One region of the Paenibacillus sp. Y5S-9 genome, then DNA from elsewhere that is predicted to be linked to it. Evidence: predicted binding sites of a transcription regulator. Region 1 holds the regulator's gene; each other region holds the start of a gene.

What was found. Region 1 encodes LexA, which represses DNA repair genes until DNA is damaged. Its sites were predicted from a motif close to CGAACATATGTTCG; they were not measured.
Region 2: addB (helicase-exonuclease AddAB subunit AddB) is a predicted target of LexA. The motif match lies at 1,651-1,664, and genes of this name have one in related genera.
Region 3: recA (recombinase RecA) is a predicted target of LexA. The motif match lies at 1,620-1,633, and genes of this name have one in related genera.

Annotation. Positions count from the first base shown of each region.
Region 1 covers NZ_CP145887.1:4,044,619-4,050,231, forward strand. Annotated here, with positions in the region: gene V6669_RS17800 (HAD family hydrolase) at 305-1,096, opposite strand; gene V6669_RS17805 (hypothetical protein) at 1,125-1,634, opposite strand; gene V6669_RS17810 (DUF896 domain-containing protein) at 1,760-1,969, opposite strand; gene V6669_RS17815 (LysM peptidoglycan-binding domain-containing protein) at 2,065-2,442, opposite strand; gene lexA (transcriptional repressor LexA) at 2,749-3,375, shown strand; gene V6669_RS17825 (aldehyde dehydrogenase) at 3,482-4,783, opposite strand.
Region 2 covers NZ_CP145887.1:4,875,769-4,881,381, reverse strand. Annotated here, with positions in the region: gene V6669_RS21560 (class I SAM-dependent rRNA methyltransferase) at 153-1,529, shown strand; gene addB (helicase-exonuclease AddAB subunit AddB) at 1,729-5,232, shown strand; gene addA (helicase-exonuclease AddAB subunit AddA) at 5,229-5,613, shown strand, end outside.
Region 3 covers NZ_CP145887.1:2,612,494-2,618,106, forward strand. Annotated here, with positions in the region: gene pgsA (CDP-diacylglycerol--glycerol-3-phosphate 3-phosphatidyltransferase) at 1-95, shown strand, start outside; gene V6669_RS11690 (competence/damage-inducible protein A) at 203-1,459, shown strand; gene recA (recombinase RecA) at 1,703-2,767, shown strand; gene V6669_RS11700 (regulatory protein RecX) at 3,049-3,786, shown strand; gene rny (ribonuclease Y) at 4,097-5,613, shown strand, end outside.

The DNA.
Region 1 (5,613 bases):
GCTTACAATCAATATAAAATAATTAGCAATAACTCCCTGCTTCCATTTTAATGAAGTAAGTCAAAAAGAAATTGCTTTAGGACAATCTAAATACTAGTCATACTAGTATGTTAGTTATATTCTAATCCAGCATCCCCCTAATTTCAATAACTTTTAGTAAAAAAAAATGGAGATCTCTTTTAACAAGGTAATTTAGTCAACAAGCTCAAATAAAAAAACATTGGTAACTTCAAGAACGACATTATCGTTCATTGAAGCTTCCAATGTTTCAGGGTGCTGAGGAAAGATGTTATAGCTGATCTGCTTAGAAATTAGCAATAAGCTGATTTAATTCCGATAAATGCGTTATTTCATGGTCTGGCGCATACGTTTCATTGTTGGTCTTATGCTCACGGTTAATCCATACGGATTGGATGCCAGATGATAAAGCACCACGAATATCAGTCGTTAACTTGTCTCCAACCATCATGCTCTCTTCGGGTTTAACACCCAGTTTATTCAAAGCATGTTCAAATATCGACGGATCTGGTTTTCCTTTTCCGAAGTTACCCGAGATAATAATCTCATCAAAGAAAGGAGTCAATTCAGGTACACCATCCAACTTCTCTTGTTGCAAAGCAGGACAACCGTTCGTTAACAACAACAGTTTGTACTTTCCTTGTAACTGGCGCAAGGTATCCATCGTTTCTTCGTATACATGTGGTCTGGATCTCCGTTCTACTCCAAACTGTGCGGCCAGTTGTTCAGCAAGATCTTCCCGATCTATACCCAACTTCAACAAGCCACGACGCCAGGATTCTTTACGGTAAACTGGAGCAAGCTGTTCCAACTGACGGAACTCAGGTTGATCCCCACCAGTAAAGTTAGCCCAAAGGCCTTCAAACGGATTGATTCCAATCATTTTGGTAAAAGGAAAGGTTTCATATGATTCATACAGTCCACGTGCCTCATTACGAACAGCTTCTTCAAGTTCTTCTGGTTTAACCCCAGTCTCTTTCGCTGCGATTAGACAAGTCTCATGAAAAGCTTCTCGAACACTACGCTCATCCCATAATAAAGTATCATCTAGGTCGAACAAAATCGCTTTTAACGCCATTCCGATCATCTACCCCTTTATGCAATAATTACTTTTCGACGGTTTCCACGGTGATTTGGTGTGCTTTTGCAAACTTCAGCAAACGTTCTGCAATCGCATCTGTATCGTAACGGTTCAATAACTTGGTAAACACCCATCTTTTTCCGCGACTGTTATGTTCGATAACAACTGTACCTGGTTCAATTCTGAATTTGACAATATCGTCAACCCCGATTGAACGTTCACGATTACCCTTCGTCGTTATAATCCGATTACTGCTAATCTTGATGTATGGACGGCGAAGCATGAAGATGACTGCCAAAAATACGTAAAGCAGCATCGTCACCCAGTCCCAGGTTGTCATCGGAGCTTGCACAAGGAACGTGCTCATAAACAGATACAAAAAGGCGAGACCGATCAAAAATATAGGGAACAACAGGCTGCGTCCCTTAAAGACTTCTTCACCTGGTGTACCTGTGATTGGTTGACCACTTTTTTTGCGTTGCTGATTTAACTGCTTGGAATTTTTCTTAACCGTTCTCTCGAACGAACGCGACATGAGAATCCCCCTTATGTGTCTTTGTATCGGCTTACATAATTGCAAACCAACATTTCCCCCTATAAATTGCACACTCAAAATAACAGGAAGAAACCTAAATATCATAATGATATCATTAGGTTTCGTTAGTGTTTGAGTTTGCCTTGGTGGCCTTTGTCATTCTCATCATCAACAATCTCAATGGTATCCAGTTGTTGTCTGAAATTGCTGCGAATATTACTCAAATAAATCTCTCTTAGCTCGGCACGTTCAGCAAGTTCTTCCTCCGACAATCCAGTGGACTTTTGCTTACGAGCCAATTCGTTAATGCGTGCTACCAGACTATCTATATCCAAGCTTGTCCCCTCCAAAAATACAAAGTCATATTAACTTTGCCATGATAAAGGCAGCTTGTCAAGCTGACACGCGTTAACACTCATTGATGTGCATTTTATTCTGCAAATTGCGGTAGAGCTAGTACTTGTCCCACTTGGATGGAAGTTGTATGAAGTTGATTCACTTTCTTAATTGCTTCTATATAAATACGTGTATCCATATTCGTCGGTTTATGTTCCAAAGAAATACTCCATAATGTTTCCCCTTGTGAAACGGCTATCTTTCCTCCAGGTAGAACATCATTCTCATTGCCAGCAAATACAGTTAAAACAGTGCTGCATCCAATAAATATAATCAAAGAAGTAATGGCTACCTTTAACATCCATGAAGAAATCTTGAAACGTGCTAAAACCTTCTTGTAGTTCCCTATGTTAGACTTCACCAGTTCCGAATTCATTGGTTCATAAATGCTTTGATAAGTAGAATATCTCATTAAATACCCGCCTCCAAACGTTTGTTCCTATCTGTTGAAATCAATATAACACGAACACTTGTTTTGTTCAATAGATTTTTAGAACAATTGTTCGCTTCTTTTTTGAAGGAGAAATATCTTAATGAAGTTCTTTTGCAAAGCATTTGCAAAGTATTTGCAGTATTATGCTCTGCCTTTTGGACAAATTCGGTTCTAAAAGTTAAAAAATACTGATTTAATGCCATTTTATTTAGAACTTATGTTTGTACGAACGGAGGTTCTATGTTATAATTTTCCCAAACGTTACTAAAATGGGGTTGATACGGTATGTCGAAGATATCCAGCAGGCAGCAGGCTATTCTGGAGTTTATACGAAATGAAGTCCGGTTGAAGGGGTATCCTCCTTCCGTACGGGAAATTGGTGAAGCTGTTGGACTGGCTTCCAGCTCAACAGTACATGGACATTTGGATCGTTTGGAGAAAAAAGGTTTGATCCGACGCGACCCTACCAAGCCAAGAGCCATTGAGCTTTTGAGCCAGGAAGAATCTGAGCATTCTCATCAATTTGCTCATAGCGTTGCACGTATTCCTGTCGTTGGTAAGGTTACAGCCGGGGTTCCAATCACTGCAACCGAGAACATTGAAGACTATTTCCCTCTTCCGACACATTATGTAGGCGAACAGAAAGTGTTTATGCTTTCGGTAGTCGGAGATAGTATGGTGGAAGCTGGAATCGTTAACGGAGATTACGTTATTGTCCGTCAACAGCAAACTGCTGATAACGGTGATATCGTTGTTGCAATGACTGAAGACGATGAAGCTACAGTGAAAACGTTCTATAAAGAGAAAGATCACATTCGCCTTCAACCGGAGAATGCGACCTTCGAACCTTTACGTTTGAAACACGTTAGTATTCTGGGTAAAGTCATTGGCCTTTTCCGAGATATTCATTAATATTTAACATGAGCAACAAAACTAGATGTAATGAAATACGAAAGAGGTTGTCCTGATCAACAGGACAACCTCTTTTTTTTCATGTTTATGTTATTTTAACGGCTAATTATTCACTGCGTTTCAGAACACTCTTGTGGTGCGAGAACACATCAAAGCTCTGTTGCCCGTGATATGAGCCCATACCGCTCTCTCCTACACCACCAAACGGGAGATAATGTGATGTCATATGAGAAAGTGTGTCATTAATACATCCCCCACCGAAGGATACTTGATTCAGAACCTGTTCCTGCAGTTGCTCATCCTGTGTGAAGAGATATAACGCCAATGGTTTTGGCCGGCGAACAATCTCATCCAGCATAGGGTTCAAGTCACTGTACGTAAATACAGGAAGAATCGGACCGAAGATCTCTTCTTGCATTACAGCTGATTCCCAGTTCACATCTCCAAGTACAGTCGGCTCAATCAGCAACTGCTCACGTACAGATCGTCCACCTATCAGCGTTTTGCCATCTGTGAGGAATTTCGATAACCGATCAAAGTTACGAGCATTGACAATATGCGGGAAATCAGTGTTCTGTAACACATCATCTCCAAATTTATCTTTGATCTCTGCACCAATCAGATTGATCAATTCATCATGAACTTGTTCATGTACAAGCAAATAATCCGGAGCAACGCAAGTTTGGCCTGCATTCAGGAACTTACCACGAACAATACGCTGAGCCACCAGCTTCAGATCTGCATCGCTATGGACAATAGCAGGACTTTTACCGCCCAACTCAAGAGTTACAGGAGTCAAGTGCTCCGCAGCTGCCTTCATAACAATGCGACCAACACCTGTGCTTCCTGTGAAGAAAATATAATCAAACTTCTCTTTCAACAATGCTGTGCTGGCCTCGACTTCCCCTTCCATAACGGCGATATACTCCTGAGGGAAGATCTCCTGAATCAGATCATACGTTAGACGAGATACGGCTGGTGTTAATTCAGAAGGCTTGATAACTGCACAGTTACCGGCTGCAATTGCTCCAATCAGTGGACCGAAGGCCAATTGGAAAGGATAGTTCCAAGGTGCAATAATAAGCGCCACTCCGTATGGTTCAGGGTAAATGGTGCTCACCCCATCCGGCATAGCCGGATTGGTTGGGACTTGTTTAGGTGAAGCCCATTCCTGCAGGTGTTCTAATGCAAAATCCAGTTCACCCAAAACAATACGAATCTCTGAACCGTAAGCTTCCGCCTCTGATTTGTTCAAATCTGCCCGAAGTGCATCTTGAATCCGTTGCTGATACTTTTCAATTCCTTTTCTAAGCTGTTTAAGCGCATTAGTCCGATACTCGATATTTTTAGTTTGTCCTGTATAAAAAAATGTACGTTGTTCTGTCACTAATTGTTTTGCTTGATCCATATTAACATCTCCAATTAATTATTTAAAATTAAATTGCTCAAAATTTAATTAAAGTATACCTCTTCTATATGAAACTTTCAACATACAAATGAAACATCCATTTGTATATATTGGACGATGGTTGGAATTTTGAAAGAATGAATGATAGTACTTGCTACTATGTCGTGGCTATTAGAATTTCTAAGGAAGTTTGATTTAAATCTTTTGTTTCAGACAGTTTAATGCACTGTAAGAAAGAATTTTATTTTCAGTTTCTTTTTCATAGGTTACTAAATAAATGACAATCGTTTTGCGCTAAAACAAACATGAAGTGATACAATTCATCAGATGGGAGAGGTTTAGTTATCATACAAAAATACTCCCCTTTCATTAATGAAAAGAGAGTTTTACGGTTTGCCATTATCTAAATCGAACGAACATGTTTTTTTATACAAATGTAAATCTTGCTTACAGATAAAAACAGAAGTGTTATCTGAGCTGATGAGGAATACTCTAAGGGATTTTTAGGATATATTTGTAATGAATTTACTTTTAAGATAATCTTGTCCTTAAACGTCTACACTATAACAGCGAGCAGATTTTAATCCAACAACTACTCCTGCGAGCGGCCTTGAAAGAAAGGGTTAAATAATATCAAATCAACTGTACTACTTCTATTATAAGAGTCATCTAGTATCTCACTGATCCGCTGCATTTCATGATCGTCCAAATCTTTTTAGATTGGATATATTCTTAATTAGTTGGAAGAATTTTTGGAAGATACGTTAGTAGACCTGTAGGGTGTGAAATACAAATCACAACGTAATATATGTCATAATTTACATTTAATT
Region 2 (5,613 bases), 830 kb from region 1:
AAGCGCTCGCCTTTATCCCCGGATTTTCCCTTTAAGAAAGGGAATCAAAAAAATCTGGGGATAACAGCGATCAGAGGAACAATTCGTCGCCGTAGCGTCTCCTTTGTACCAAACCTATCTTTTCAACTAACTATGAAAGAAGTGGATCTACCTTGCCATCAGTTACACTCGAACGCAGTCGCAAAAAGCGACTTGAACATGCCCATCCATGGATATTTAACAATGAAATTGCCTCTGTTGACGGAAACCCGGAACCGGGAGATCTGGTCAATGTATTGAATCATCAAGGTCGCTATCTGGCGACAGGTTATTACAATCCTGCATCTCAAATCACAGTAAGAGTTGTAGCTTATCAACCGCTGGAGTCCGAACAGATGGACACCGCGTTTTTTGCAGCACGTTTCCGTGATTGCTTGCGTCATCGGGAACGTTTTATCCAGGATGGAGAGGCATACCGTCTCGTTTACGGAGAAGCTGATTTTCTGCCAGGATTGATCGTTGATCGATTCGGCAGCATCCTCGTTGTACAGTTGCTTACACTTGGCATGGATCGTTGCCGTGAAGCGATTGTACAGGCGCTCATTGAAGTAATGCAGCCGGAAGGCATATATGAGCGCAGTGATGTCTCAATTCGTGAACTCGAAGGTTTGGAGCAGACCAAAGGTCCGCTGTACGGAGAGTGCCCACGACATGTCACCGTTACAGAGAATGGACTACTCATTAAAGTGGATATCGTGGAAGGGCAGAAGACAGGTTACTTCTTCGACCAACGTGAGAATCGTGCAGCCATCGAACCGCTCATGAAGGGTTGGGGCTACAAGAGTGGAATCACACTTCAAACGACTGAGCAGGATGGCACAGAGCAGCTCTTGCCTGTGAATAAAAGCGGTAAGGTAGTTACATTCCCTTATTGGGACGGTGCTACTGTACTGGAGTGTTTCTCACACACGGGCAGCTTTACGTTGAATGCTTGCAAGTATGGAGCCAAAAAAGTGACTTGTCTTGATATTTCGGAGCATGCCATTGAGAGTGCACGAACAAATGTGGAGCTGAACGGTTTTACCGACCGGGTCGAATTTGTAGTTGCTGATGCATTCCAGTACTTGCGTGAACAAGTGAAGGGGCTGGATGAACGTACCACACGTGCACGTGCAGGCGAACAGAAAGTGGATACATCCAAAGCGCTGGCAGCTGGCGGTAAAACATTTGATGTGGTCATCCTCGATCCTCCTGCATTTGCCAAAACGAAATCAGCAGTCAAAGGTGCATGCCGTGGATATAAGGATATCAATCTGCAAGGAATGAAACTGGTTAATGAGGGCGGATATTTGGTAACAGCGAGCTGTTCGTATCACATGCGTCCTGACCTTTTCTTGGACACGATTGCGGATGCAGCAGAAGATGCAGGCAAAGTGCTTCGTCTGATCGACTGGAAAGCAGCCGGTAAGGATCACCCGCAAATTTTGGGCGTGGATGAAGGACATTACTTGAAATTTGCTATTTTCGAAGTGCGCAGTAAAAAGAATTAATTGTATGATTTCCGTTCCAATCAAGTATAGATCAAGTCAAAAGTCCACAGTGTGATAGCTGCGGGCTTTTTGCTGTTTTGCTGTGTTAACGGAGATGATCTCCGGTTTTACCGAATAGTGGCAAACGTATGTTCCGAACCAAGTCAGATATGTTATACTGGGAATTAAAATCTTGTACGTGTGGTTTGGAGGATTAGACATGTCCGTTCGTTTTGTTATTGGCCGGGCAGGCAGCGGTAAAAGCTCGCTGATTACCCGGGAAATTACATCCCTGCTTCAAAAGGAGCCACAAGGTAAACCTTTAATTGTACTCGTTCCCGAACAGAGTTCTTTTCGAACAGAGCAGGCATTGGTGTCTTCTGGAGCAATTAAAGGTACCATGCGTGCAGAAGTGCTCGGCTTTCGCCGTTTAGCCTATCGTGTAATGCAAGAAGCAGGTGGTTCTGCTCGTATTCCGATCGGAGCCGAAGGAAAAAAAATGCTGCTTTACAAAGTCATCCAGCGCCGTAAGGAAGAATTGAAGCTGTTTGGTGCATCCGGCAGCCAGCTGGGTTTTATAGGCGAATTAAATGATTTATATAGTGAATTTAAACGTTATGAAGTTGATCCATCATTGCTGGAAGAAGGGCTGTCTGGAGGGAATATCTCGTCCACTTCGCCAATTCTGGAGGACAAGTTGCATGACTTGAATCTGATATATCGTGACTATGAACAGGAACTGACCAATTTATATATTGATGATGAAGACACGTTGACCGAGCTGACAGATCGTTTGTCGGAAAGTGCATTGCTGCAGGATGCCCAGATCTGGATTGATGGTTTTCAGGGATTCACACCACAGGAGATGAGTGTGATCGGTCGGCTGATGTTGCAGTCCTCTTCCGTGACCATTGCACTGACATTGGATCGTCCTTATGATCACGGCGCACTGCCTGGAGAACTGGAACTGTTTTATCCTACGGCAAGTGCCTACGCGCGTCTCAAAGGGATGGCTGACGAACTGGGTGTACCGAGCGATATAACCGTGCTAGATTCGGAGATTCCACCGAGATACAAGGATCGTCCGGGACTTGCTCATCTGGAGGCTGGTTTCGACCGCCGAATTCGTTGGAAAAGTGATGGCCTTGATTCCGGAATCCGACTGGTTGCAGCGGAGAACCGACGAGCTGAGATGGAGGGAGCACTGCGTGAGATGCGGCGTCTGGCGCAAAACGAAGGTGCGCGTTATCGGGATATGGCGGTACTTGTTCGTCAGTTGGATACCTACGCTGATATAGCTGAATCTCTATTCAGGGATTATGACGTACCCGTCTTTCTGGACCGCAGAAGAAATGAACTTCATCATCCATTATCCGAGTTTATCCGTTCCGCACTGGATATTGTTCGGCGCCACTGGCGTTACGAGGATGTATTTCGCTGTGTCAAAACGGATCTGTTGCTTCCGCGTGATGGTTCCATCACTCGTGAAGATATGGACCAGCTTGAGAATTATGTACTGGCTTGTGGTATTCACGGGTATCGCTGGACTGACGGCAAACCGTGGAAGTATGTACCAAGCCTGTCGCTGGAAGACAACGGTCAGGATGGTCGGAGTCGAGGACGGGACCAGATGCTTTCCTTAATGGAGAGCTGCCGAACGGTCATTACAGATTCCTTGGGTGTTTTTGAGAAACGGATGAAAAAGGCAAAGACAGCTAAAGCCCAATGCGAGGCACTATACAGACTGCTGGAAGATGCTGAGATTCCATGGAAGCTGGAGAATATGTCTGCTGAAGCTAAGGCTCAGGGTGACCCCGAACGGTCGAGAGAACATCGGCAGATGTGGGGAGCTGTGCTGGATTTATTGGATCAGATGGTCGATATGATGGGGAATGAACGGCTGGATATCACGCTGTTTGCCGGAATGATCGAGACCGGATTGACGGAACTGAAGCTGGGTCTGGTACCACCAGCACTTGATCAAGTATTGGTGGGTTCCATGGACCGTACACGCCTTCAGGACATCAAATACGTATTTATCCTCGGCGCGGTTGATGGTGAATTACCTGCCGTACCTCAGGATGATGGCGTATTAACGGAACTGGAGAGATCGTTACTGACGGAAAGAGGCGTGGCACTTGGACCAGGTGCAACAAGGCAGATGCTGGATGAACGTTTCCTGATCTATACGGCACTTACAGCGGCAAGCAGCCAGTTGTGGCTGAGTTACCCTGTTGCTGATGATGAGGGGAAAACACTGCTTCCTTCCGAGATTGTCCGCCATGTACGGAAGATGTTTGGTCTACAAGAACAGCCATTGCTCGCTCAACCACCGGTTGCGAACTCGGAAGAAGCGCATTGGTCCTATGTCACCCATCCAGGTCAGAGTCTGTCTACGCTCATTGGACAATTGCGCAAATGGCGCCGCGGAGAAGACATCCCTGAAATGTGGTGGGCGGTCTACAATTGGCATGTATCTCGGGAGACAAGCAGACCTCAACTGGAGCGGTTGATGGGATCGATCTTTTATCGTAATCGGGCATTACCACTTCGGACAGCCACCAGTCGCAGACTGTATGGCACAGAGGTAAGGACGAGTGTCTCGCGAATGGAGCGGTTCGTAGCCTGTCCGTTCTCTCATTTTGCTTCGCATGGGCTACGCCTCAAAGAACGGCAATTGTACCGCCTTCAGGCTCCTGATATCGGACAGCTGTTTCATGCTGCACTAAGCCAGCTGGCTATGCGGTTGCGCGAAGAAAATCGTAGTTGGGGCAGTTTGACTCCAGACCAATGCCGTCAGGAAGCCGAGCAAACTGTGGAGCAGATTGCACCACAGCTGCAAGGGGAGATTTTGCTAAGCACCAAGCGATACGGTTATATTTTCCGTAAGTTGAAGGACATTGTTAGTCGGGCATCCGTTATTCTCGGTGAACAGTCCAGACGTGGAAGTTTTGAACCGATTGGGCTGGAGCTTGATTTTGGACCGGATAAAACACTGCCGCCACTACGTTTTGAACTGGAGAACGGATGTGTGATGGAGATCGTGGGTCGGATTGACCGTGTGGATGTGGCAGAAGGCGAGAATGGTCTGCTCTTGCGTGTCATTGACTATAAATCAAGCCAGACGGACCTCAAGTTACATGAAGTGTACTATGGTCTGTCGTTGCAGATGCTCACCTATCTGGAGGTGCTGCTTAGTGCTGCCGAGGAATGGCTTGGGGAAACGGCTATGCCGGGAGGAACGTTGTATTTCCATGTGCATAACCCGCTGTTGCAATCGGCAAACGGCATGACATCAGAGCAGGCAGGACAAGAACTGCTGAAACGGTTCAAAATGAAAGGTTTGCTGCTGGCGGATCGGGACGCAATCGCCCAAATGGACAATACCCTGGATAAGGGGTATTCAGCTATTATTCCAGTTGCTCTTAAGGCGGACGGTAGCTTTTATAGCAGTGCCGCTGTAGCCACACCAGAGCAATGGGATACGCTGCTTGCTTCGGTTCGCAGTAATATCCGTGAGATTGGTACCCGGATTACGGATGGGGATGTGGCCATTGAACCTTATCGTATTCAGCAGGAAGTGGCGTGTACGTTCTGTCCGTATAAGCCTGTTTGTCAGTTTGATGAGAATATAGAAGGAAATGAATATAACCTGTTGTCCAAACCGGGCAAACAGCAAATCTGGGATATGTTATCTCACACCAAGGGAGGGGAAACATCATGACGAATATGCCAAAACCGGAGGGTAGCTTCTGGAGTGATGACCAGTGGAGTGCCATCTCTGAAAGCGGAGAAGACATCCTTGTTGCCGCAGCGGCGGGATCAGGCAAGACAGCCGTACTGGTTGAACGAATTATTCGCAAGATCGCAGATCCCTCCCAAGGATACAGTGTGGATCGTTTGCTTGTAGCTACATTTACCAAAGCCGCCGCCGCCGAGATGAAACAACGGATTCGGGAAGCGCTGGAACGTGCGCTTGAAGAACAGCCTGGAGAAGAGCATCTGCGTAAGCAGCTGTCGTTGCTTGGAAGGGCATCTATTACAACGCTACATTCATTCTGTATGGAAGTCATTCGCCGTTACTATCAGCAAATTCCGTTGAACC
Region 3 (5,613 bases), 1.4 Mb from region 1:
TTATCGCGGTATGGGCAGCAGCGCTTATTACCATCTGGTCGGGTATCGATTACTTTATCAAAAACAAAAATTTGCTTCATTTAACAAAAGCATAATGGTTTGTTCTTAAATGGGTAATCATGAAGGAAGCATTGGGTCAGGGGCAATAGGAGATTATCCTATTGCCCTTTGATCACTCACCACGTGTACAGGAGGATGCTCAATGAAGGCAGAAATCATTGCAGTTGGCACAGAGCTACTGCTTGGACAAATCGTCAATACCAATGCCAGATACCTATCCCGTGAATTGGCTGCGATGGGGATCGATGTATATTTCCAAACGGTGGTAGGGGATAACCTGAACCGACTTAGCGAAGCTATTCGCATTGCGCAGGGCCGTGCAGACGTTATTTTATTTTCCGGTGGCATCGGACCTACCCAAGATGATCTGACCAAGGATGCATTGGCAGCTGTTCTTAACCGGAAACTGCATACAGATCGAATGGCTATGGACAAAATTGAGAGCTTTTTCAGAGATCGTAATGTGGACATGACAGAAAATAACCGACGTCAGGCGATCGTTATTGATGGCGGAACACCTCTGGCCAATGAAACGGGCCTTGCGGCAGGAAATGCGATTTCTGATAATGACAAATATTATGTTGTGATGCCTGGACCACCTAAAGAGCTGATTCCAATGTTTGAACAGGAAGTCAAGCCCTGGCTGTTCCAGCATGTACTCACGGAAGAAATGCCGATCTATTCCCGAATGCTGAAATTCGCAGGTATTGGTGAATCTGCTCTGGAAGATCGACTATTGGATCTGATTGACGCGCAGACAGACCCTACGATTGCTCCTTACGCGAGTGAAGGCGAAGTTACGGTACGTGTCTCCACGAAGGCTGCGAGTGAGGGAGAGGCGAAGCTGAAGCTGGATGCGATGGAGGTTCAGATTCGTGAGCGTTTGACAGAACATCTCTACGCGAACGAGGATGTGCCTATAGAGTATACGATTGTAACCATGATGTCTGACATGGGGCTGACGCTTAGCGCTGCTGAGAGCTGTACAGGAGGGCTTGTCATGCAAAGTCTGACCTCTGTACCCGGAAGTGCCTCAATGCTCAAAGGTGGAATTGTTTGTTACTCCAATGAAATTAAAGAAAAGCTGCTGAATGTGCCTCATGATTATCTGGAAGGTGAAGATGCACCTGGGGCGGTAAGCCCAGAGGTTGCAAAAGTGCTTGCTGAGCAGATTCGCATGATTGGCGATGCTGATTTTGGCCTGGCTGTTACCGGTGTAGCTGGACCGGGATATTCGGAACGCAAGCCACCCGGACTTGTCTTCATCGCTCTTGCTGAACGTGGAAAAGAGACGGAAATTCATGAGCTGCGTATTAATGGTAATCGCGAGACGGTACGCATTCGTTCAGCGAAAGCAATCCTCTATCGCTTATGGCAAAAACTTGTGGCGATGGATTGATTAGTTAATCGCTTCGATTGCATTTACAGTTCCAAGCAAGTATAATTAAGGAAGACGGAAGAACCGTAGAATTAGGCTTTACAGCCTTGTTTACGGTTCTTTTTTCTGTTTAATGGAAAGTTTCCTTGAGGAAGAGGCGCCTCAGCCTTTACAAAAAAAACGAATGTATGTTCGAAAAAAAGCTTGGCAAACGTGTTAAAACAAGGTATCATTATCTTATAAACAGTAAAGGGTGTGAGCTTATTGTCAGACCGTCGTGCCGCGCTTGATATGGCGCTCCGTCAAATAGAGAAGCAATTTGGTAAAGGATCCATCATGAAACTGGGTGAGTCCACTCATATGAATGTGGAAATTATTCCCAGCGGTTCCTTGGCTTTGGATATTGCATTAGGAACAGGCGGCTTGCCTAAAGGCCGTATTGTTGAAATATATGGACCTGAATCCTCAGGTAAAACAACTGTCGCATTACATGCGATTGCTGAAGTACAACGTGTTGGTGGACAAGCAGCATTTATCGATGCCGAGCATGCTCTTGATCCTCAATATGCAAGCAAATTGGGTGTTAACATTGACGAATTGCTTCTATCTCAGCCAGATACGGGTGAGCAAGGGCTGGAAATTGCAGAAGCTCTTGTACGCAGTGGTGCAGTAGATATCGTCGTTATTGACTCTGTAGCCGCATTGGTTCCAAAAGCAGAGATTGAAGGCGAAATGGGAGATTCACACGTTGGTTTGCAAGCGCGTTTGATGTCTCAGGCGCTGCGTAAATTGTCTGGTGCAATCAGCAAATCCAAAACAATTGCAATCTTCATTAACCAGCTTCGTGAGAAAGTCGGCGTTATGTTTGGTAACCCGGAAACAACACCTGGTGGTCGTGCTCTGAAGTTTTATTCCACAGTACGTCTGGATGTGCGTCGTATTGAGAGTATCAAATCAGGCAATGACATGATTGGTAACCGTACTCGTATTAAAGTTGTGAAAAACAAAGTGGCACCTCCGTTTAAACAAGCGGAAGTGGATATCATGTATGGCGAGGGTATTTCGAGAGAAGGCAGTATCATTGACATTGGTACAGAGCTGGACATCGTTAATAAAAGTGGTGCATGGTACTCCTACGAAGGCGAGCGTTTAGGACAAGGCCGTGAGAACGCGAAGCAGTTCATGAAAGAGCATAAAGACATTGCTGAAATCATTGAACAAAAAATTCGGGTAGCTAGTAACTTGACTACCGCAGTCCCTGCGCCAACTAGTGAAGAGCAACAAAAAGAAGCAGAAGAAGAACAAGAATTGTTTGAAATCAACGAGTAATCTCTCAAATCCTCCCTTGTAGGGAGGGCCCTGAGGGTGTTTCCCACTGGACTCCGTAAACTTATCTGATTGAGCTTGGATCAATCTGGATAATGGATTGTAGTGGGGGAGTGCTCATGCTGTCCAACAGCCCCTGTCCCAATGGACAGGGGCTGTTGGCACGCTAACTGTGGAGTAAAGGCCGGGCAGAGTCCCCGGCCTTTTGTATTAGTGTTCTCTGTTTTATGTGAAGATGTGCTTGGCGTAGTCAAAATGAAAATGTTATGAAAGGGGAGACCTGAATGGATCAACATGACGAGGATTTATATGAAGAAGCAGAAGAGGACGGCCTATCCCAATTTCCGGATAACGAAGAACTTATTATTACACGTGTAGAACGAACGAAGAGCAGGCAAGCTCGTTATCGAATCACTTTTGGCATCCACTCCATTACGGTTCTTGAAGATGTGATGATTAAATACAGGATGACTCAAGGCAATACGTTTATGAAGAAGGACCTTGAAGAAATTGTTGTAGCTGATGAGCGACAGCGTACGTATTCACAGTCTCTGCGCTTTTTGGAACATAAGCCGCGAACACGCCATGAATTAAGTCAGAAACTTCGTCAGAAGGAGTTTGCTGCACCATTAATTGAAGAGACGCTGGATCGACTTGAACGGGAGAAGTTAGTGGATGACGATCTATTTGCAAAGGAATGGACAAGACAGCGTATGGAGGGCAAGCGGAAGGGAAAACTGTGGATAAGGCAAGAGCTGCGTCAAAAGGGCATTGCCAATGATCTCATCATTGAGGCACTAGAAGGTATTAGTACAGATGCGGAATTTGAGACTGCCTTGAGTGCCGGACGCAAAAAATGGAATCAGGTCAAAGGGGACGTTAAAGAGAAGAAAAATAAAACGCTTCCCTTCCTAATGAGACGTGGTTTTTCAATGGATATGGTGCGCCGTGTCGTGAATTGTTTAATTGAAGAAGATGAGGCTGGGGGCCCTGAAGATGACGAAGCGTTGTTATGGGATTAGCAGACTACAGTCTCTATACTGCATTCTCTTGACAATTTCTTTCGTCAAATACTAAAATGGACATGAGTCTGTAAGAAATGGACAACCCTTTTTCCTTCCAAAAAAGCGGTTTCGGTTTCTTAAGATTTATACCATTCTTAATTATGGGTTCGCTGGAAACAGTGAATAGTACGTGGAAACATGTACATGTGAAATGAAAATCGGCGGGGGATCGCCGTGAGTATTCGTTATTCCCAAACATATGTAAGGTTTGAAAACTGCAAATTGACCCAAGGAATGCCTTGGAGGAACCAACGAGGAGGTGAACAGTATGAATCCTGCAATCACGATCGCTCTCGTTGTGGCCGCGCTAATCATTGGGTTCGGAGTAGGGTATTTTATTCGCAAATCTCTTGCAGAGGCTAAAATCTCTAGTGCGGAACAAGCTGCCGTACAAATCGTGGAGAACGCGAAGAAAGAGGCAGAGGCACTGAAGAAAGAAACGGTGCTGGAAGCGAAGGATGAAATCCATCGCATTCGTGCTGAAGCTGAAAAAGACACTCGTGAACGTCGGAATGAAATTCAACGACAAGAAAGACGATTGTTGCAAAAAGAAGAGTCGCTGGATAAAAAATTGGAATCACTCGAACGTAAAGAAGAGCAAGTGGCTAACAAAGAGAAACGAATTGATGAGACTCAGCAGCAGATCGAAATGATTTACAAAAACCAGGTGACAGAGTTGGAACGTATATCCAACCTCACCATGGAAGACGCACGCAGTATCATACTGTCCAACGTAGAACAGGAAGTTCGTCATGAGACGGCTCAAATGATCAAGGACATTGAACAACAAGCGAAGGAAGAAGCGGACAAAAAGTCCCGCGAGATTATTACACTCGCCATCCAACGTTGTGCGGCTGACCACGTAGCGGAAACAACGGTTTCTGTTGTTACCCTGCCAAATGAAGAAATGAAAGGCCGGATTATCGGTCGTGAAGGACGTAACATCCGTGCGCTTGAAACCCTTACAGGGATTGACCTCATTATCGATGATACGCCAGAAGCTGTTATTCTGTCGGGCTTTGACCCGATTCGCCGTGAGATCGCCCGAACTGCCCTGGAGAAACTGGTGGCTGATGGACGTATTCACCCGGCACGGATTGAAGAGATGGTTGAGAAATCCCGCAAAGAAGTGGATGAGCGCATCCGTGAATACGGTGAGCAAGCTACCTTTGAAGTGGGCGTGCATGGTCTGCATCCGGATCTGATCAAAATTTTGGGCCGGTTGAAGTTCCGTACAAGTTACGGTCAAAACGTCTTGAAACATTCCATGGAAGTCGCTTATCTGGCTGGACTGATGGCTGGCGAACTCGGAGAAGACGTAACTCTGGCAAGACGTGCAGGTCTATTGCATGACATCGGTAAAGCGCTGGATCACGAAGTGGAAGGATCACACGTCGAAATTGGCGTGGAACTGGCGAAGAAATACAAAGAACATCCGGTTGTAATCAACAGTATCGCGTCCCATCACGGAGATTGCGAAGCGACTTCGGTCATTGCCATGTTGGTTGGCGCAGCAGATGCGCTATCCGCAGCAAGACCAGGCGCACGCCGCGAAACGCTGGAAACGTATATCAAACGACTGGAGAAGCTGGAAGAAATCTCAGAATCCTTCGAAGGTGTCGAGAAATCGTACGCCATTCAGGCCGGACGCGAAGTTCGCGTTATGGTACAGCCTGAGAAGATCGATGATGCTGAAGCCTTCCGCTTAGCCCGTGACATCACGAAGATGATTGAGAATGAACTCGACTATCCGGGTCACATCAAAGTCACCGTCATCCGGGAAAC